DNA from 3 places in the Caldalkalibacillus salinus genome. Region 2 is predicted to be linked to each of the others. Evidence: riboswitches for the same ligand, from Rfam matches in the RefSeq annotation. Region 2 holds a riboswitch; each other region holds the start of a gene.
What was found. Region 2 has a riboswitch for lysine ahead of JKM87_RS11405 (Na+/H+ antiporter NhaC family protein). Riboswitches for the same ligand answer to the same signal wherever they lie in the genome.
Positions count from the first base shown of each region.

Region 1: another riboswitch for lysine. It lies ahead of JKM87_RS10345 (aspartate kinase); the one in region 2 lies ahead of JKM87_RS11405 (Na+/H+ antiporter NhaC family protein).
Region 3: another riboswitch for lysine. It lies ahead of dapA (4-hydroxy-tetrahydrodipicolinate synthase); the one in region 2 lies ahead of JKM87_RS11405 (Na+/H+ antiporter NhaC family protein).

Region 1 is NZ_JAERVL010000015.1:157,184-164,356, forward strand. It holds gene JKM87_RS10335 (TrkH family potassium uptake protein) at 1-622, opposite strand, end outside; gene JKM87_RS10340 (DUF2507 domain-containing protein) at 765-1,238, shown strand; gene JKM87_RS10345 (aspartate kinase) at 1,264-2,508, opposite strand; lysine riboswitch at 2,662-2,837, opposite strand; gene uvrC (excinuclease ABC subunit UvrC) at 2,968-4,752, opposite strand; gene JKM87_RS10355 (sugar ABC transporter substrate-binding protein) at 5,064-6,299, opposite strand; gene JKM87_RS10360 (carbohydrate ABC transporter permease) at 6,392-7,173, opposite strand, start outside.
Region 2 is NZ_JAERVL010000017.1:101,080-108,252, forward strand. It holds gene JKM87_RS11395 (ABC transporter ATP-binding protein) at 1-157, opposite strand, end outside; gene JKM87_RS18085 (hypothetical protein) at 576-704, opposite strand; gene JKM87_RS11400 (YitT family protein) at 880-1,701, opposite strand; gene JKM87_RS11405 (Na+/H+ antiporter NhaC family protein) at 1,947-3,572, opposite strand; lysine riboswitch at 3,738-3,916, opposite strand; gene treR (trehalose operon repressor) at 4,051-4,767, opposite strand; gene JKM87_RS11415 (alpha,alpha-phosphotrehalase) at 4,787-6,538, opposite strand; gene treP (PTS system trehalose-specific EIIBC component) at 6,548-7,173, opposite strand, start outside.
Region 3 is NZ_JAERVL010000008.1:862-8,034, reverse strand. It holds gene JKM87_RS07930 (COG1470 family protein) at 1-135, shown strand, start outside; gene JKM87_RS07925 (ABC transporter ATP-binding protein) at 141-1,250, shown strand; gene JKM87_RS07920 (ABC transporter permease) at 1,228-2,292, shown strand; gene JKM87_RS07915 (NUDIX domain-containing protein) at 2,441-2,869, shown strand; gene dapA (4-hydroxy-tetrahydrodipicolinate synthase) at 3,091-3,990, opposite strand; lysine riboswitch at 4,137-4,317, opposite strand; gene JKM87_RS07905 (alpha/beta hydrolase) at 5,058-5,840, shown strand; gene JKM87_RS07900 (pentapeptide repeat-containing protein) at 6,817-7,173, shown strand, end outside.

The sequences.
Region 1 (7,173 bases), on a different contig from region 2:
AAACTGGAAATCCAATTGCACCGGCTAAGATCAAAAGGATCGTTACCAGTTGAACAAAATAGTCATGAGCAAATGGAATAAGAGAATTTCCGGTTATGTCAAATCCAGCGTTCGTAAAGGCTGTTAAGCTAGCAAACGCCCCTTGATAATAGGCCTCATACCATACATCAAAATAATTTAAATAATAGGTCCCCAAAATCATGGCCCCGATTAATTCAATGAGTATCGCAATTCCAAGGATATTTTTCATCAAATTTACGAGCCCCGCTAGGTTAACCTGGTTCTGATCGACCATGATCAACATGCGTTGTGATAGGACTATCTTTTTACCCATAATCATCCACACAAAGGTACCGAGGGTCATAATACCAATACCACCGAGTTGAATAATAACGGATAATATGATGATGCCTATCGGGCTAAAAGTCTCAGGTGTATTCACCACGATTAAACCGGTCACACTGATTGCGCTAGCTGCGGTGAAAAAAGCCTCGCTAAATGATAATGCCGCGCCAGGTTGTTGTGAAAAAGGTAAATAGAGCAGTATGGATGAAATTAGAATTAAAATGAAATAACTCAATATGATAATGCGAAATGGTGTAAGAAATTGATTCAGTTTCATGTCTGCCTCCAACGTTCGCCCATCTAGGGCACATGGTCTCTTCCTAGTATGGTTAAATCCTTGACGTATATCAAGAGATTTTTGCGCATATATCTGAATTAAGTCTCTTGTCCATACAAGAAGAGAAAGGGGTGCTACGCACTTGATTAGTGAAAAAAAAGCTCATTCCGCTTCAGCAGATACAAAATTTCTAAAAATGAAAGGGCAGGCCGTACCACTTTATGGTTACCATATACTCCGCGAACATGTCATGAAAGAAATAACGGGAGAACACCAAAGTGCCATTCTATATTGGGCTGGTAAGAACCTAGCCGAGCACCTTCGAATCCACACATTTGAACAGTGTCGCGACCTTTTCTTAGAAATGGGGTGGGGGTATCTAGAAAAAGTTCATTCCTCTTCCCATATCTATCGTTACACGTTAGAGTCTCCATTTTTCGCAAGCCGACAGGTTGACCAAAACCAGTCTACTTTTGCACTAGAGTGTGGCTTTCTCACAGAGGCCATTGCTCAAATTGAAAACAAGCAGACTGAAGGTGAGTTCAAAGCATTCATTAGTCAAGAAAATCAAGGGGTACAGTTCACCATCTATCTACAAGAAAAAGGGGAAAGCTAATCAGCTCCCCCTTTTTATCTTCAAATTAAGCGTTTACTTTTTCCGTTTCTTCTACTTTATCTAGATTAAAAGTGTTGTGTAGGACTTGCACTGCTTTTACCATATTAGCAGCTGGTACAACACATGACACTTTAATTTCGGATGTTGAGACCATCTTAATTTCGATTTCCTCACGACTAAGGCTATCAAACATGTCTGCCGCTACACCCGGGTTCGAGATCATGCCTGCTCCAACAATAGATACCTTAGCTAAATTTTCTTCATAAATAATATCTTCATATCCTAGTGACTCTTTATTGTCCTCGAGGACATGTAGCGTCGCTTCAAGATCCTCACTATCGATTGAAAAGGCAATATTGGTGATATCCGTATCATACATGCTTTGGTTGATAATAATATCGACGTTGATTTGTTTGCTTGCGAGTGTTTTAAACACTCGGGATAAGGCCCCAATTTCTTTCTTCATTCCTCTTACAGTCACCTTCGTCATCTCTTCATCATGGGCTACACCATGTACAATAATACCGTCCTCCACTGTCACTTCCTCCTTCACTAACGTTCCTTCTTCCTCACTAAACGTCGATCTAACTGTCAGATAAACATCGTTATTCTTGGCACATTCAACTGCTCTCGGGTGCAAAACCCCTGCACCAAGATTAGCTAGCTCTAACATTTCATCATAGCTAATTTGCTCAAGTTTGCTTGCTTTCGGTACAACTCTTGGGTCTGCGGTATAAACACCGGTGACATCTGTGAATATGTCACAACGTTCAGCCTTTAGCGCTGCTGCTAGAGCGACAGCCGTCGTATCTGAACCCCCTCTTCCAAGGGTTGTAATTTGTCCATCCTGGCTTACACCTTGGAAGCCGGCAACGACAACAACGCTCCCCTTAGACAATTTATTCTGAACCTTTCCAATCTCGATATCTTGGACTCTGGCACTGCCATGAACACTTTCGGTTTGAATGCCTGCTTGCCACCCTGTCATCGAGGTGGCGTCTAAGCCAAGTTGATGTAACGCCATCGCTAGCAGTGATATGGTGACCTGTTCACCCGTCGTTAAAAGCATATCCATCTCTCGTGCCGCCGGATTTGGCGTCAGCTGATTGGCCATATCCACTAGCTGATCAGTGGATTTTCCCATTGCTGATACCACCACAACAAGCTGGTTTCCCTGATCCACTTCTTTTTTCACTTTTTGAGCAACGTGCTGAATTTTTTCGATCGTTCCTACAGATGTTCCGCCAAACTTCTGAACGATGATACTCAATGCTCTCCATCTCCTTAATTTAGACACATTCATCTTTTTTGATCTTACTAGACCTTGCCCATATCGTTAAGACCAATAAAAAAGCAACAACAAAGAGAGAACTTTTTGTTGTTGCGAGTAAACATGGTGATCTAACGAATGTTCACCTCAATGCAACGTGATAGTCCTCCACCTGTATAGGTGACAGCGTTGCATTTATTCAATGCGACGCCAGTCCTCATTACGTTGAGCTATAATGAGACTTCGGCGGATCACCCTTTCAATACCCTTCATAGAAGGCCCAACTTCTCTAGGTACGTACTCTTGATCACCGCTCCCCTAACACTCCTCAATGTGATTGAGTTGTTTGATGAGGTTATGATGTTTTAATTGTTTGTAATTGTATCAAACATCCCATGGGTTCTCAACAGCCGAATAACGACTGTATCGTCTGCATTTTATCGTATATCAGACGTAGCATTACGACTTTGCTTTCTCTTGGAGATATTCAACAATCGTTCGGGCTAATTGCTCTCCTATCCCGATTTCTTTAAAGTCGTCTACTGATGCTTCTCTCATTTTCTTCATTGAACCAAAGTGTCGTAACAATGTCTTTTTACGCTTGGGTCCCACGCCTGGAATGTCATCTAAGGCTGATTGTATCAGTGATTTGGAACGGGTTTTGCGGTGGAACGTGATAGCGAAGCGATGGACTTCGTCCTGGATCCGTTGTAAGAGGTAGAACTCTTGACTGTCTCGTTTCATTGAAACCGGCTCTGGTGGATGGCCATATAATAATTGAGAGCTTCGATGCTTTTCATCTTTGGCCAAACCACATACTGGGATATAGAGGCCTAGTTCATTCTCGAGAACGTCTTGTGCAGCCCCAATTTGCCCTTTTCCCCCGTCGATCATAATCAGATCAGGCAATGTTTGCTTTTCTTTTAATAAGCGGACATACCTGCGACGAACGACTTCTCTCATTGATTCGTAATCGTCAGGGCCTTCTACGGTTCGTATTTTATATTTTCGGTATTCATTCTTAGCAGGTTTACCATCGATGAAAACGACCATAGCGGACACAGGATCCGTCCCTTGAATATTAGAGTTATCAAATGCTTCGATGCGGCGAGCGGGTCCGACCCCTAGTGCATGACCTAATCTTTCAACTGCTTTTATCGTTCGTTCCTCGTTTCGCTCGATAAGTTCAAATTTTTCCTTTAGCGAGTTTTGGGCGTTAGATTGTGCCATCTGTAGTAATTCTTTCTTGATGCCTCGTTTTGGCGTATGGACTTTAATATCTAACCATTGTGCGAGGAGCTCCTGGTCTACTTCCTCTGAAATCAGAATTTCTTTAGGTAGGACATGTTCTTTTTCCATATAAAATTGACCAATGAATGACATCATCTCTTCCCCTACATCACCGCTATAAAATGGAAAGAGGGACACGTCTCGTTCAATCAGCTTGCCTTGTCTCACAAAAAACACTTGAACACAAATCCATCCTTTATCGACATGAAAGCCAAAGACGTCTCGGTCCACTTGGTCTGTGAGCGTAATGCTTTGCTTTTGCATCACCTGGTTAATATGCTGAATCAGATCACGAAGTTCTTTGGCTCGCTCAAAATTAAGTTCCTCTGACGCCTCATGCATTTTTTCTTCTAGCTCTTTAACCATCGCTTTATGGCCGCCATTTAAAAACCGATTAATTTGCTGGGTCATGTCCTCGTACGTGTCTTGTTCAACGTGGAACTCACAAGGGGCTAAGCACTGATCCATATGGTAGTACAAACACACGCGGTCCGGTAAAGTTTTACATTTCCTTAAGGGATACAGACGATCTAACAGTTTCTTGGTCTCATTGGCTGAACCGACATTAGGATATGGACCGAAATACTTAGCTTTATCTTTCTGTACCTTACGTGTGATCTCTAGGCGGGGATGCTCTTCATTGGTTAGTTTAATGTACGGGTATGTTTTGTCATCCTTCAGCATCACATTGTAGCGCGGGTCGTGCTTCTTAATCAGGTTGCATTCTAGTAGAAGTGCTTCGATATTACTTGAGGTGATAATATATTCAAAATCCGTTATTTCACTAACAAGCTTTTGTGTTTTCCCGTCGTGACTGCCTGTAAAATAGGAACGTACTCTGTTCTTTAAGTTTTTTGCTTTACCGACATAAATGATGTTGTCTTGGCTATCTTTCATCAGATAAACACCGGGTTGAGCGGGTAGCAACGTCAGTTTCTCTTTGATCTGTGTCAAAAAAATACACCTCCCACAGATCTAGGCATGATATATGTATTATACATCATTCCCAAGAACGTGGGGAGGTGTACGCTTTGGTTTAATTTTACTGTCAGGCGTGTGGGGCTTCCCTCGAGTGTCTGTATAGGCAGCGCAGGAGTTCAGGCTACTTTAGGGGGCTCATGCACCCCTACTCTATCACTCGAGCTTCGCCCAAATGTGACGCCGTAGGGGTACCTGATCTTTTGACTTCCGGGCATAGACGCCTACTCCTTCACTCGAGCTTCGCCCAAAGGATTCCATCGTTAGGAAGCGGCACTTGGTCATCTTTATTGACGTGCTTGCTCGATTGTTTCGGCGTAGCGGTCAAGGGTGGTTTGAGCCTCTTGCCCATCGATGACGATGTCCTGGAAGGCCCCTAGGATGGCCTTTTCGACTTCGGGCCAATATGGGACATTTCCTCTTGGTTCCGAGGATTGCAATGCTTCGTTTACAGCATCAAAGTACGGTTGTTGCCACGCTTCAACTTGACCGTAAGCATCAGTGCGGACGGAGGGCCAGCCTAGTTTGCTCACTAAAGTTTCTTGGACCTCTTTTGACATGAGATATTGGGCAAATTCTAAGGCCAATGCTTTATTTGGGGCTCCTTTTGGTATGCCGATCACTTCACCACCTAGGGTGTGTGACTCTCCGGCGGGTCCTGCCCATCCGCTATACGCTTTGATTTCTTCTTTGCCACCTTCTTCAACGATCACATTCACACCAAAGGGCCAATTTTGTCCTAGGTAGACCGATTCATTTGCAAGATAAGTGTTCATTGTATTCCAAGTAGCGGTACGACTATCAGGCGCTAGATAGGGATATAATTCTTGTAAAAATTCATAAGCGCGTACACTGCCCTCATCGTTAAGGACGTAAGGGTCTCCTCCACCGGCACGAATAAAGTTAAACAGGTGTAGCACGTGATCGATTTCTAAATTGGCTTTGACGGCGACTCGGCCAATGTCCTCTTCAGCATGAAACGTCTTCGCTACCTCTAGCAAGTCTTCCCACGATTGAGGTGGCGTTATATCGTATTCGTCAAACACCTTTTCATTGTAGTAGGTGATTTCAACGTTGGGTCTATAGGGTAAAAATAATAGTTTGTCATCAAAAGTAGAAACGTCTATCATGGCTTCAATTACTTCGTCAGGAATGTTCTCTTTCTGATCTGTGAGATCATCCATCATATCACCGTCTACTAAACCATAGAGGTCATTCACATCCTGCGTAATCAGGTCGTATGTCACTCTATCGGCTTCAATTTGGCCACGCAATTGATCCACCACATCCGCAGCTTCGGATTGGACAGCATTAATGGTCACGTTGTGCTTTTCCTCAAATTCTGGAAATATATCCTGTCGCATCACTTCCCATTCATTTTCACCTAGTCCCATCACGACATTCAGTTCGTTCTCGTCTTGCATGGCCTGCTCTCCTCCGCCACAACCGATGGCAAAGAAAGCCATGGCAGCCAGAAGGCAACAAGTATACAACATTTTTGTCCTCTTTTTTACGTTATTCAACATTATGACCTCCATTCAATTGACTTATCTTATTTTATGTAAAGAGAGGTCTCCCCCTCTGTTACCCCCTTAATACTTTGTTATAAATCCTCTTATCCCTTAACAGAACCTGAAAGGAAGCCCGATTTCATGTACCTTTGTAGGAAAAAGGTGACAATAATTACGGGGATGGTCAGTATCATGGAGTAGGCGGCAGATTGGAACCAATCACCCCTGGACACGTAATAATACGTCTGTAAAGGTAGCGTGTTTTCTGTATAGGTCAGGTATAATGCATATGTAAATTCATTCCATGAGTTTAACCACACAAACATTGCTCCTACTGCGATACCGGGCGCTGCAATAGGGAAGACCACCCTTTGGAGGGCTCCCCATCGGCTGGCGCCGTCTATTAAAGCTGCTTTTTCTAATTCTCTCGGAATCGTTTCAAAAGTCCCGACAAGAATCCAAGCTAAGAAAGGTAGGTTTGGTATCAGGTGAGCTAATATAAGTCCTACATACGAATCAGTGAGATCCCAACGAATAAAGTTAACGGAAATAGGTAAGGCAATGCCCACATCTGGAAACATTCTTGTAAACAATAAAGAGAGTATAATACCGTAGCGGTAGGCTTTAGGCATAAGCGAAATGACATAAGCAGCCGGTGCAGCTATTGCAATGGCAATGAGTGTCGCCACGGATGCAACCATAAAACTCTTCAGCAAAGGAGCCCAGAGATTGCCAGCCTCAAATACGCGTACCCAATGATCAAATGTAAAGTTCTCAATGAGAAAAGGTGGATTTTGGGTTAATATATCCTGAGGCTCACTGACAGAAATCTTAAACATGATATATACTGGCGCTAGCATGACAAAGCTAAATAATATGAGAAATG
Region 2 (7,173 bases):
TCATGAGACCGAATTGAATATCGTCGATGGCCGTTCCAATAATCATAGGTGGCAAGACCTCAACGAAACTGACTAATATAAGCAGGGACACAGCGATGGTATATCTCTTTTTATAGCGTTTAAAGAACCATCCTAATTTTTTGAATACAGTGAACATAAGAGGGTCACTCCTTCAGTAAGTTTGTACATGGATTCATTCGTTCAACTTGGGCTAGAGATACTGCTTCATCACTGACTTGATCCTCTAGAATTGATGTCACAGCATGCGATCTTTTTGTTTTCGACCTTACAGCATGTAATCTCCTGAAAATAACAAAACACGACACCTATGTGCCGTGTTTTCTCAGCTCTGTGAACCATCCTTAAGCTTCTGTTACAATCAGATCAGCTTCTGTTGCAGTCAGATCAGCTTTGATGAAGGTCATTTAACAAAGAAAAAGCAGGCACATGACGTGACCTGCTTAATGGTATGTATCTTAACACTGTTGGTGTTAGATTTGGTAGATGTAGATGGCTAGCGTTCGAACCTGAGGTGCATAAACGGGAGGATTAAGCCAGCCCATATGTTCTCGTGTTCAAAACTCGCGTTCATCATGTATCATAGATACCATGCGGGTCACATGCGTATGAAATTGTTGCCGTTGTGAGTCTCCAGTGCACTGGCGTTGAAGCATGAATGGATTAGCAATGATATTCAAACGCATGTTAGCCCCTCCTTTATGGTTCTATCACATTTATAATTTAAATTTACTTTCACATTTACAACTTATCATCAAACTTACCTTCTGTCTTTGTGCTACTAAATTGTATAATTTTAGCATTAAAATTGTCAACACTTTTTTTTACACTTCGTTACAGCTGTTGAAACGCCTATTCTCCTTATTCCCGACGGAAGTTACCCATGACCTCCATCGTTTGGCTAACACTCACAAACGCATTAGGATCTATGCTTTTGATTAACGGGCGTACAACCGCCAATTCATAACGTGAAATGACTGTATAGAGTACTTCTCTTTGTTCCTTTGAATACGCCCCTCGTCCTTCAATGACCGTAATACCGCGGAACAATTTAGATAGCAGCTCTGTCCGAAGTTCCTCACCTTTGCTCGTGACCACCATGAGATTCAGTTTTATATGTCGGGTGTGAATACGATCAATCACTAACCCTGTAATGTAGATGGAAGCCAAGGTGTACAAAGCTAATTCCCAAGAGAATATAAAGCCTGATACGACAACCACAATACTATTTAAAGCGAATATAATGCCACCTAATGGCATATCACGTTTTTTAATGAGCAGTAAGCCGATCACATCAAAGCCACCAGTCGAGCCATAAAAACGAACAATAAGGCCAATCCCAACGCCTGCTATAATACCACCAAAAACAGAAGAAAGGAGTGCATCCTCTGTGACCTTGACCACAGGTATATATTGCATGGATACAGCCGTGACCAACACAGAGAAAAGACTGTTACCGATGAACGTTTTTCCCACTTTGGTCCATCCTAGAATAAGAATCGGGATATTGAGGAGTACAATCCAAATACCTGCATTAAGGGGCGTAATCAGACCCAGAATCATGGCGAAACCTGTGACGCCTCCTGTAAATACTTCATGCGGAAGGAGAAAAACATTAAAAGCGAACCCTACAATAATGGATGCTACTAAAATAATAAGAAGTCGATACACGTTGTTTAACATTTCCTTTTTCACCCCAATTTGAGCAGACTAGGCTCTTATTCTTTATATATCCCTAAACTATTCTTTTTACGCATATTTTTTAGTCCCCTATTTAAAAGTATCCTATAAATGACCATAAAAAAAAGACAGTAAGAGGCAGGTGTGCACATACTACAACCTCTTACTGTAACAAAGAAGACTAAATTAATCTATCTTTATTTATCTTTTGCGATTGAATCTTTTTATGCCATTGCAATTGAATCTTTTTATGCGGCTGTCGCTTTTAATTTTGCCTTTAGAATGTAAACGACGACCGCCATACTGAGTAATGTGGCTACAATCCCAGCCAATGCACTGCCAGTAAAGCCTAAGGCTAGATAGCCAATAAACGTCGTAGCGGCAGCCATTAAAGCGTAAGGTAACTGTGTCATCACATGATCAATATGGTGACTCCCTGCACCTGTTGAAGACAAAATCGTCGTATCCGATATTGGAGAACAGTGATCTCCGAATATCGCTCCCGCTAATACAGCAGCTAGCATGGGTAGTAACAACTGAACATCTACAACCACCGCCATTTCACCTGCAATTGGGAGTAACATACCGAATGTACCCCAAGACGTCCCTGTTGAGAACGCCATAATACCAGAGATAAGAAAGACGAGGGCTGGGAGCAACATCACTGGAATGTTACCGTCAATAATGCTCGCCAAATATGCGCCAGTCTTCAGTGCACCAATGATCTCTATGATCGTCCAAGCAAAGACGAGAATATAAATGGCGGGTAACATGGACTTAATCCCGGCCCATAAACCGGCTATTAGATCCTTAAAAGCGGCGACGCTGAAATGATGGACGCCATATAAACGGATGGACGTCAGCAGTACGGCCACACCTAAACCAATGAGTCCTCCGTATACGAGGGCCGCAGCCACATCCGTATTTACAAATATACTCAGAAGGGTCACGTTGCCTTCTGTACCTTGTATTCCTGTCGTGATCATGAAGAATACTGTAGCCACGACGAGGGTTATTATAGGCATGATCAGGTCTCGCGTTTTTCCGTGATGACCCTGCTTCAGGGCTTCATCGTCCTGATGCCCAGGGACAGCCCCTTTAGACGTATCAAGCACCTCACCCGATGCCTCAGCACGTTCCTCATGTTCTTTCATCGGGCCAACATCAAGTCTATACATGATAACAGCAAATACAAGCACGAGGGCAGAAAGCGCATATAAATTCATGGGTATCATGTACATAAAAGCTTGTAACGCCTCATACTGCGTAATGCCATGATGAGTCAATATACCGGCAATAATGGTAATGATATACGCGCCCCAACTAGAAACGGGTGCGATCACACACATCGGCGCAGCCGTAGAATCCACAAGGTAGGCAAGCTTTGCTCTAGATACACGATGGCGATCCGTCAGCGGTCGACTCACATTACCAACGAGCAAGCTGTTAAAATAATCATCGATAAATATAATGACACCTAGGATAGCTGAGCTCAGCTGTGCCCCTTTCTTTGTCTTCACTTTGCTTTGCGCCCATTCACCAAACGCTCGGCTTCCTCCGGAAAGCGCAATGAGTGCAGCCATCATACCGAGTAAGAGTAAAAATAAAATAATGTAAAATTCCCAGCTGTTCAATTGCCACGTATCTTCTTCAAATACGACAAAAATACCTCTCACAATGTCAAAAACATAAACAACACTATTAACTATCCAATCATAAAGTCCACCAAACGAAGCGAGATCTCCTTCAGTACCGTTAATCATGAGCGTCCCGACAACAATACCCAGACCTAGGGATATGAGTACTCTTCTCGTGATCACAACCATGAGTAAAGCTAGGAGTGGTGGAATTAAAGAATAAATTGTTCCTTCCATGCTTCTCATTTCCTCCTCTTTTAATCCACTATGCAATGAGGAAATGCCCATTTCAACGAACACTCTTAAGTACGACAAACGCAAATCTATCACTGCTCGTAAAAAAAAAGGCAATGACAGGAATCTCCTATCATTGCCTTTATGGACAATGCTTATCCCCATCACAAATGGTGTAGTTCTCCACAACCGTCTTAGGTGTGACAGTGTTACACTTCTTCAGTATAACCCCAGCAATAGGCATGTTGACGCATCCCTAAAGCTTCGGCGGAAGTCCCTTTCACCTGTAATCATGGTTGTCATTCTCCTACAGGATACTGATGATAATCCGCGCCTCTACCTCATCTGTGAATGATGAGGCACAACATGTATATTTTATACTATTGCAAAGCGCTTTCTATTATAACAATATTGGCATGAATGTGGCAACAGTGAATTTGACGCTCGTAAACACTTAAAATTTACCATTAATTCTACGACTCTAGGGTTGATGTCGACGTGCAAAATCGACAAATCGAAACTTATCTGTTCGATGTCGGGATTCTGTATATTGGATCAGGCTCGTATCTTCTAGATAAACGAAGCTTCGTACAACGACTACTTGGTCATGTCCATCGACATCTAGATAGCATTGATCCTCTTCAGTTACGGACTCTACAACAATTTCTTTTTTGGCAAAGCTAATCTGTAAACGTAAATCCTTTTCCAAATATTCGTAAATGGAGTCTGCACATATCTCTTCTGTTAGAGAAGGGACATGCTTTTGTAGTAGATAATCTTTATCGAGAATGATCTTCTCTCCATTAATCTCACGTGAACGGACCACTTCCCAGATGCGATCCTGTTGCGTTAAGGACGGGTGGTTGATTAACGTATCGTTAGGCTTATCTAAATGGAGTTGATGGACGATCGTTCGGGGCTTGTCTCCCATCTTTTGAGCCAGCTCCTTAAAGCTGACAACACCGGAGATAGGAAAATCTAATTTACTCAGACCTAGAACGATCGACCCTTTTCCTCTGACTTTTTGAATGTAGCCGTTTTGAGAAAGTAAATTAAGAGCCTTTCGCACCGTTTCTCGTGAGGTGCAATACTGCTCGCATAAAGCGTTTTCTGAAGGAAGCTTTGAATCAGGTTTGTATTTCGCATCCTTAATCTCATCAACAATATCTTGATATATGGTTAAATATTTATTTTGCATAGCATCACCTGACTTCATTTTAGCATGAAGGGCTTAAGTGATAAACGATAGACTCATAAGGTCTTAAATGTACACGATCATACGTTTCAGACGAATCTTTGTAATTGGATATGAGGATGTTGGCCTCATATTGCTGAAGAGAAACTGGACATTCAAATGTCACATCGGTACCGTAAAAATTGTTGACGACTAACAGTTTCTCCCCTTCTCCATGGCGAACGTAGGCAAAAATTTGATCATGATCGTCTAAGATCAATTCATAGCGTCCGTACGTGATGATATCGTATTCCTTCCTTAGTTGAATGAGCTTCTGGTAGTGATAGAATATGGAATCCTCATCCTCAAGGGCTTGAGCCGCATTGACCTCGGCCACATTATCGGCTGTGGAAATCCAAGGCGTACCTGTTGTAAATCCTGCGTGTGGACGATGATCCCATTGCACAGGCGTACGTGAATTGTCTCTAGATTTCTTTTTCAAAGCTTGTAGAATGGCTTGTTCATCCCAGCCCTCTGCTTTTTTCATCTTATACATGTTAAGCGACTCAACATCACGGTACTGATCAATCGAATCGAACTTGGGATCGGTCATGCCGAACTCTTCACCTTGGTAAATGTAAGGCGTGCCCTGCATCATATGAATAGTCGTGGCTAGCATCTTAGCCGACTGACGATGATACGTCTCATCGTCACCATAGCGTGAGACCACACGTGGCTGGTCATGATTACACCAAAAGAGGGCATTCCATCCGCCACCCTCATGCATGCCGACCTGCCATTTGGTGAGGATATCCTTCAACGCTTGAAAATCAAAATCGACGACAGACCACTTTTCACCATTCAAATAATCGACCTTCAGATGATGGAAGTTGAAGGTCATATCCAGCTCTTCTCGTTCCGGATCCGTATACTTAATACAGTGATCGATCGTCGTAGACGACATTTCCCCCACTGTCATGCTTTCATATTGGGAGAACACTTTCTGGTTCATTTCATGCATAAACTCATGGACTCTAGGACCATCAGTATAAAACTTTCTTCCGTCTCCAGGGGGAACGGAACCATCATCGTCAGGAAAGTCCTGATTTTTGGAGATGAGGTTAATGACATCTAAACGAAAGCCGTCAACTCCCTTTTTAAACCAAAAGTGCATCATATCATAAACATGCTCTCTTAGCGTTGGATTTTCCCAATTCAAGTCTGCTTGTGTGACGTCGAATAGATGAAGATAATACTGCCCTGTATGCTCATCGTATTCCCAAGCCGAACCTCCAAATTTGGATTCCCAATTTGTTGGGACATCAGTTGGCGCGTTGTCGTCTCCTGACCCCTGTTGTTTACTCGGCTTATCGCCATCCGTTTCCGCTTGGATCGCGGTTTGACCATCCTTCCAAATATAAAAGTCACGATAAGGATTGTCTTTAGATTGGGCGGCCTGTTTGAACCATTCATGTTCAGTTGAAGTGTGGTTCACGGCGATATCCATAATAACGCTTAAACCACGCTGATGAGCTTCTTCTAGCAGCTGTTCGAAATCCTCCATCGTGCCATACTCTTCATGTATATCGTAATAATCACTGATATCATACCCGTTATCCCTTTGAGGGGAGGCGTAGATCGGCGTTAACCAGATCACATCGACCCCCAGTTTTTCGAGATAGTCCAGTTTGGCTATAATCCCTTGAATGTCACCAACACCGTTTCCTGTTGTATCGTTGAAGCTTTTCGGATAGATCTGATAAACGACAGATCTTTTCCACCATGGTTCGTTCATCATTTGTTTTTATTCACCTTTTCTTTGCTTGTATTTCCCGTATATGACGGTTAAGACGAATGGTACGACGATGACGACGCCCATACCGATAAAGAAGGAAAGCCAGAATTCGGGGAAGATAGATAAGAATCCTGGAATGCCCCCAACGCCAATAGACGTTGCTCTAACCCCTTGGTACGTGATATAAAGACCAGCGATGGCAGAACCTACCATAGCAAAGATGAACGGGTATTTAAAGCGAAGGTTCACCCCGAACATCGCGGGTTCTGTAATGCCGAGATACGCAGAAATAGCTGAGGTAAAGGAGAGACCTTTTACATTTTCATCCTTTGATGCAAACATCATGGCTAACGCTGCTGAACCTTGTGCAATATTAGACAGCGCGAGCATTGGCCACAAGAATGTTGCCCCTGTAGACGCGATCAGTTGTAAATCCACCGCTAAGAAGGTATGGTGCATCCCTGTCACAACGAGGAGTGCGTATAAACCACCGTAGATCAGTCCCCCTAAGGCAGGAATGGCTTCAAATACGCCGACGAAAGCTGACGTAATCATGTTCCCGATGGCAAAGGTGACTGGCCCTACCACTATAAACGCTAAGACCCCTGCAAGGAGTAACGTAATCGGTGCGACCA
Region 3 (7,173 bases), on a different contig from region 2:
CCAGAAGCTTCATCAAGTGCGGATTTCAGAATGACTGTAGAAACCTCTATGTTATGGGGAGTCATTGGCGTCTTGATCATTGGGGCTGTTATCGCCGGGGTTTACTACTTAATGCGTCAGTATGGTAGGAGGTAGGCATGATGAAAGAGACGAACAAAGACCCTGTTGGAGTGTCTACAAAAGCATCTGTCCAAGAGACTGTTAAAGATTCTATTAATGAAAATGTTAATGAATCTGCTAAAGCATCTGTATCCGCTAAAGGATCAGTTAAGAATACAGTCAAAGCACCTATTATTGAACTTCAAGGGTTAACCAAAAAATATGATGAGAGAGCGGTTGTGAATCAACTTAACTTAACGATAGAAAAAGGCGAGGTGTTCGGTCTATTAGGTCCGAATGGCGCAGGAAAATCAACGACCATTCTTATGATGCTCGGCTTAAGCGAACCGACACACGGTGTGGTGAAGGTATGCGGACTAGATGCCACCCGGGAGCCCATTCAAGTTAAAAAAAGGGTGGGCTACCTGCCAGATTCGGTCGGATTTTATGAAGATCGGACTGGGCTGGAAAACCTGATCTACACCGCCATGCTTAACGGTCAATCTAGAAAGACCGCAACGGATAAAGCGAGTGCATTACTATCCCAAGTTGGTTTAGAAGAGGCAAAGGATCAAAAAGCTGGTCAATACTCTAGAGGGATGAAGCAACGCCTCGGCCTGGCCGATGTACTCATCAAAGCCCCTGAAGTGATTATCCTGGACGAACCCACGCTAGGGATAGACCCCCAAGGTGTCCAGGAGTTACTCTATCTGATCAGAAACCTCAGTCAACAGCAGGGGATTACCGTGTTACTTTCATCTCACCACCTGCATCAAGTACAACAGATATGTGACCGTGTGGGGCTATTTGTAGAAGGAAAGCTTCTGGCCCAAGGTAATATACAGGCTTTGTCTAAGCAGTTGTTAGCAAGGGAAGGCATCACGATCGAGGCACAAGTGTCAAACGTCACCGAAGACTTACTCGCCTCATTGAGAGGCTTATCTAAGGTGATGTCGGTTGACATACAGGCAGATCACACTTTACTGATTAAAAGTGAGGAAGACAACGCCCACGAGATAGCCTCTAAGATTATACAATCCGGGCAATCGCTACACAGCCTACACACGCGGGAGCATGACCTAGATGATATATACAGGCTTTACTTTGAAGGAGAGGGTGAGGTCACACATGCAGCTCAAAGCAATCTATGAACAGTGGCAAAATCGTTTAAAGGAAGGGATAGGAGGACAACGTTTGAACGTAAAAAGGCAAGACGACACTCATGAGGCTTCGTCTGCCCACACTCCTGCACTATTCTGGGTGATCGTCCGCAAAGAAATGGAGGACCAATTTCGAAGCTGGCGGTTTATCATCCTGTTCGGGATTATCATCTTGACTTGTTTGGCTTCACTGTACACGGCTTTAACTAATATTCGTGACGTCGCAGCTGATCTCGACTCGTCAAACGCCTACTTGTTCTTGAATATCTTTACCATTTCTGATCCTAACGGGGTGTTGCCCCCGTTTATCACTTTTATTAGTTTCCTAGGCCCCTTACTCGGCATCGGCTTAGGCTTCGACGCTATAAATGCGGAGAGAAACCGTGGGACGTTAAGTCGGATCGTTTCACAGCCTATTCCTAGAGACTACCTGTTGAATGCCAAATTTGTGGCGACGTTAATCGTCATTAGTATCCTCATTTTTTCTCTGGGTCTCTTGGTTATGGGGACCGCTATCCTATCTATTGGTTTGCCCCCGACATGGGATGAGTTCTGGAGAGTCATCGCCTTCTTATGTCTCAGCGTCGTCTATATCGGCTTCTGGCTGAACCTTGCCATATTTTTCTCAGTACGGTTCAAACAAGCGGCAACGTCTGCCTTGGCTAGTATCGCCGTGTGGTTGTTTTTCAGTATCTTTTTCTCCATGATCGTGGGAATGGTGGGAAATGCCGCTATGCCCGATCAGAATTTAACACCGGGTAGCGCCTCTGAAAGCGCCATGTTCGTGCAAAACTTATCTCGCTTAAACCCAAACTACCTGTTCAGCGAGATTACCACGATTCTTTTAACGCCCCAGATACGTACACTGGGCCCATTATCGATGGAACAAGTGGTGGGTGCGATACCGAGTCCTTTACCACTCGGACAAAGTTTGTTACTCATCTGGCCCCAAGTTACAGGCTTGGTGGCAGCGACTGTCATCTGTTTCGGCATCTCCTATGTCAATTTCATGAGACAGGAAATCAGGGCATAGCTAGGACCATTAGGAGCCGCTTATCTAGACACAAAGAGATACTCTATTAAAAGGGGCATTTTTCACCATACGCTTATTATTAAAGTGACTCTATTAAAGTGTAAGCCATATGATAGAATAGGGGAAAAGTGAAGAGGAGAGACATACAGTGCAAAGAATAGACGTTGTTTACACCTTATTAACGGACGAAACAAAAACAAAGCTCTTGATGGTCAAGAATAAAGGGCGCGACGAGTGGACATTACCTGGCGGTGCCGTTGAAATCGGAGAAACACTAGAACAAGCGGCGGTGAGAGAAGCGAAGGAGGAAACAGGCCTAGATATTGAGGTATATGGCGTTGTCGCCGTCAATGAAGCAATGCTAGAAAAAAGCCAGCACCATGCCATTTTTGTCACGTTCCGGGGAGAGATTGTCGGTGGAGAGATAGAGATCACAAGACCAGAGGAAATCAGTGATGTGCAATGGATCGATGTCCACGAGACGGATGGCCTTATGCCTTATTATAAAGAAGGCTTAAGCACCATTGTCAGCAAGAATACGGAAGTCACGTATCATAATGAAGGTCATGTGTCGTAAATGTCATAACCATAGTTGTCCTAAACCGACGATAGATGAGAGAACAGGGCAAAATAAAACACATGAAAGAGGGTTAAGCGTCCTCTTCATGTGTTTTTTGGTTAAGAAGTCTTTTTTGTAATTGTTTGTCATGGGAGTTAACGGGCGCAACTCATACACGTTTGGTTTTAAATTTATGTTGTTAGCTTCATTTTAGATGAGTGGCTCAATCTGATTTATCTTCACACCGCTTCTTCCACATTGATAGACAGTAACGTATTTTGTAACGTTTCATGTAAGGCTATTTCTTGTTCATGATCCAATGGCAGCATCGGTAAGCGAACGTCTCCTACCGAGATACCACGCATGTTTAAGGCTGACTTCACAGGTGACGGACTTGGTGCAGCAAACAAGGCTTTCATTAATGGCAAAAGATGACGATGAGCGTAAGCAGCGCGGTCCACCTCACCTTTTTTATACTGATTTACCATCTCTTGCATTTCAAGACCGGCAATATGAGAAGCGACGGATATGACACCTGTACCTCCGATTGAAAGAACAGGCAGTGTCAGGCTATCATCGCCACTGTATAAAGTGAAGTGGCTTGGTGTTTGACTGATGATCTCTGCCATCGCGTCTAGATCACCGCTCGCTTCTTTAATCGATACGATATTCTCGATTTGAGACAGTCTCACCACAGTGTCTACAGACATGTTCACCACGCTTCGACCAGGCACGTTATAAAGCATCACTGGCAAGGATGTGGATTGCGCGATCGTACTAAAATGCTGATATAAGCCTTCTTGAGAAGGTTTATTATAATACGGTGTAACCAGCATTACACCGTCGACACCTAACGTTTCCACTTGTTGGGTTAAGGCGACGGATGCTCGTGTATGATTGGAACCGGTCCCGGCAATCACAGGGACTCTACCGTCTACCACTTCAACCACATACTGTATGAGCGCGATCTTCTCTTCCGTGGTTAAAGTAGGCGATTCTCCCGTTGTACCAGCAACCACTAAGCCATCAGATCCATGGTTAATAAGGTAATTGACGAGTGTTTTTGTCGCATTAAAGTCTATATCTCCATTGTTGTTAAACGGCGTTACCATTGCAGTAAGTACTTGGCCAAAATTCATCGTTAACCTCACACCTTTACGTTAAATTTTTTGAGTATTGAGAGGTAATAGGAGGCGGCCTGTATGATTGAAAGTAAGACGTAAAAAAGCAACAACGAGGGTATCGTTGTTGCATTAGATACAATACTTTCAAATAATTGCTCTAGTGCTAAGATAGCCCTCCATATAGTCCCCTATATGACAGTTCTGTATTTGTTCAATAGCAGAACCAGCTTTGAGATCATGAGATTCTCTCAGCTTCGGCAACTAACCCTTTCCACAATCTTCATCGGATTCTCATTATCCTCAACATTGTGTACTGATGATAACTGCTCCTCTATCCTCACCTCATCATGATAACTGAAGTAAGAAAAATATTGAATTACCTGTAACATATCAAAAGTTGATGAGAGTTGCAAGTCCTTTTCACATCTTTATTTCTAATGTCATTGGTTTATTCCTACAGTCTATGAGTAGGAGCCTCATCCCACACTTATGAATATGCCTTTGGTTATACAAACAAGCGAAGCTATATTCAAATGGCTGGCTATATAAAACAAGATAATCTATATACAAAACTTTCGTTTATCTCCTGTCCATATTGGGGGTACGTCTAGATGGTCTAACCGTTTCTTTTGCTCTTTGTATGAGAGAACAAAGTAATGCAATATGACTGATCTGCTTTATCTACCCTAAAGTCTTTTTCTTAGCGTAATCTAGAAAAATATGGCCTGAAGAGGGGGAGCTGAGAGGGAGCTTTTTTATGGGTTCCTAGAATCAGTTTATAGGATTGAATCAGACCATGAAAAGGGTTAAGTTATTCCACATTGATGATATAATTGGGATATATTGGTGCGATAATGGAATAGTCTGATAGTGTTCAGTGCGTTCAGTGCAAGAAGAATAATATGAATATGACTAGGAAGTAGACATTCATTAAGTTTGTAATCGGGAGATATTATGATTTACTACACCTGCCGTAAATAACTCTAGTTAAGTAAGTTAATACGACACATGTCGGGAAAAAGATGTTATAGGAAATCAGCGCAATTACTAATGTGCAAGGTAGAAAGATAGGGGGATAAGTATTGAAAAATTATAAGTTTGATTATCCAACTAAAAAACAAATATATAAAGCAATTGGAGATCGTGATTTACTACTGTATATTTTCGAACCTGAATCTGATACTAATGAAAATAAACCAGTAATACTTTTTTTTAATGGAGGTAGTTTCAAGAAGGATCCGATAACCCCTGTACAATTCCAACATCAGGCTCGTTTTTTTTCCAAGCATAATTATGTTGCAATTTGTGTTGATTACCGCAACGGTAGTGACGCAGGGTTTACACCAGTTCAAGCTATTTGCGATGTGAAGTCGGCGGTTCGTTGGGTTAGAGAACATTCTAGTGAAATGAGGATTGATTCCAATAAGATAATTGTCTGTGGTGCTTCGGCAGGAGGTTATATTGCTGTTTCTTCTATTATGTTTGATTCAATCGATGATGATGAAAATGAAAAACAAACTGATCATTTGCCAAATACATTAGTTGTTTTCGGAGCTGGCATGGACGGAATTGATATTATGAAAAGACGTTATCCAGAACTATTACAGAAAGCAAACGAGTATTCTCCTATACATAATGTAAAAAAATGTTTGCCTCAAACATTGTGGTTGGTAGGAACTAAGGATGATCTGTTTCACCAAAACATAGAATTTATAAAGTTGATGAGAGAGAAGGGGAACGATATTACCCTCGAGACCTATGAAGACATGGAACATGGCTTTTTTAATTATGGCAGACATAACAATAAAACGTGGTTAAATACGTCAGTAAAAATTAAAGACTACTTAGAATCTAGGGGCTACTAAATGAATTTGAAAGTCATTCGAAGAAAGCGCTGACATCCGATAACAACGCATCTACGCTGCGGACTGCCGTCCTTGGTCTGCCCGAGGCATTTCGGTGAAGTGGAGTCAGTCAGCCAACCCTGCACTGGCTAAGCGCAGTCGCGCCCGGCTGCCGCCTTAAGCCAGTGAGGGTTCGTAGATGCGGAGACGTTATAGGAAATCAGCGAGAAAAATTAAACCCCAGAAACCATTAATTGTAATGTTAGATAATTATAATAATCAACTAACGAGGTAGAATAGTTTAAGTAGCGGCTTGCTTTATTGGGTAATTTAATTTAAAGATGAAGAATAATTAAAAAATTATTTACGGGTAGGTGTGAAATTTGGAAAGTGGAACTTATATAAAAAATACTCCAATGTTACTTCTTTTTGGACTCCTTTTTACTCTTCTTTTTGGATTTTGGTTAAGAAAAAGGATGGTTTCATACGATTTTAACAACAAAAGTAAATTCTTCTTCTTACTTGACAATTATGAGATAATTGGCGGGTTTCTTATAGGTATGGGATTATTATTTATTGTAATTTTTCTCTAAAATTTATTTTCACTAGCGGGTGCAATAGTTGTAGAAAACCGATAGTGTTAGGCATTTCATAGAAGTCGCTGACATCCTATAACACCATATTTCTGCTGCGGTCAGCTTTGCTGATCCTCGATCCGACCGAAGCAATGAAAGTAGCAAGATTCGAAGACGTGAATTCAGATAGCAGGGATGCATATTCAGCGGACACATCCAGTCGGCTAAGTCTTCGACCCGGCACTTCGTGCCTTAAGCCGCCTGGACGTCAGAAATACAAAACGTTATATTAAATTCGGCGAAAATGGGCGGCCGTCCATGTCCGCAATTAAGTAGGCTGTACTGAAAGTATTAATATAAGCTATTGTATAATACCAGATATTTCTCATTTAAAGGAAGTGTATTTATTGACTAAACAAATAATGATTAACGATAACCAAAGCAATTTACGGTCTGACTGTGAAAATTGTTTTGGATTGTGCTGTGTGGCTTTGCCATACTCTAAATCTACTGATTTTGCATATGACAAAGATGGAGGTAGTCCATGTGAAAACCTACAAATAGATTATCGTTGTAAAATTCATCAGGATCTTAGGAGTAAAGGGTTTCGTGGATGTACTATCTACGAATGCTTTGGAGCTGGTCAAAAAGTTTCTCAAAATACTTACAAAGGAATGAACTGGCGAGATAACCCTGAGTTAGCTGAAGAAATGTTTGATGTATTTCCGATTATGCAACAACTTCATGAAATGTTATGTTATTTGAATGAAGCACTTAGC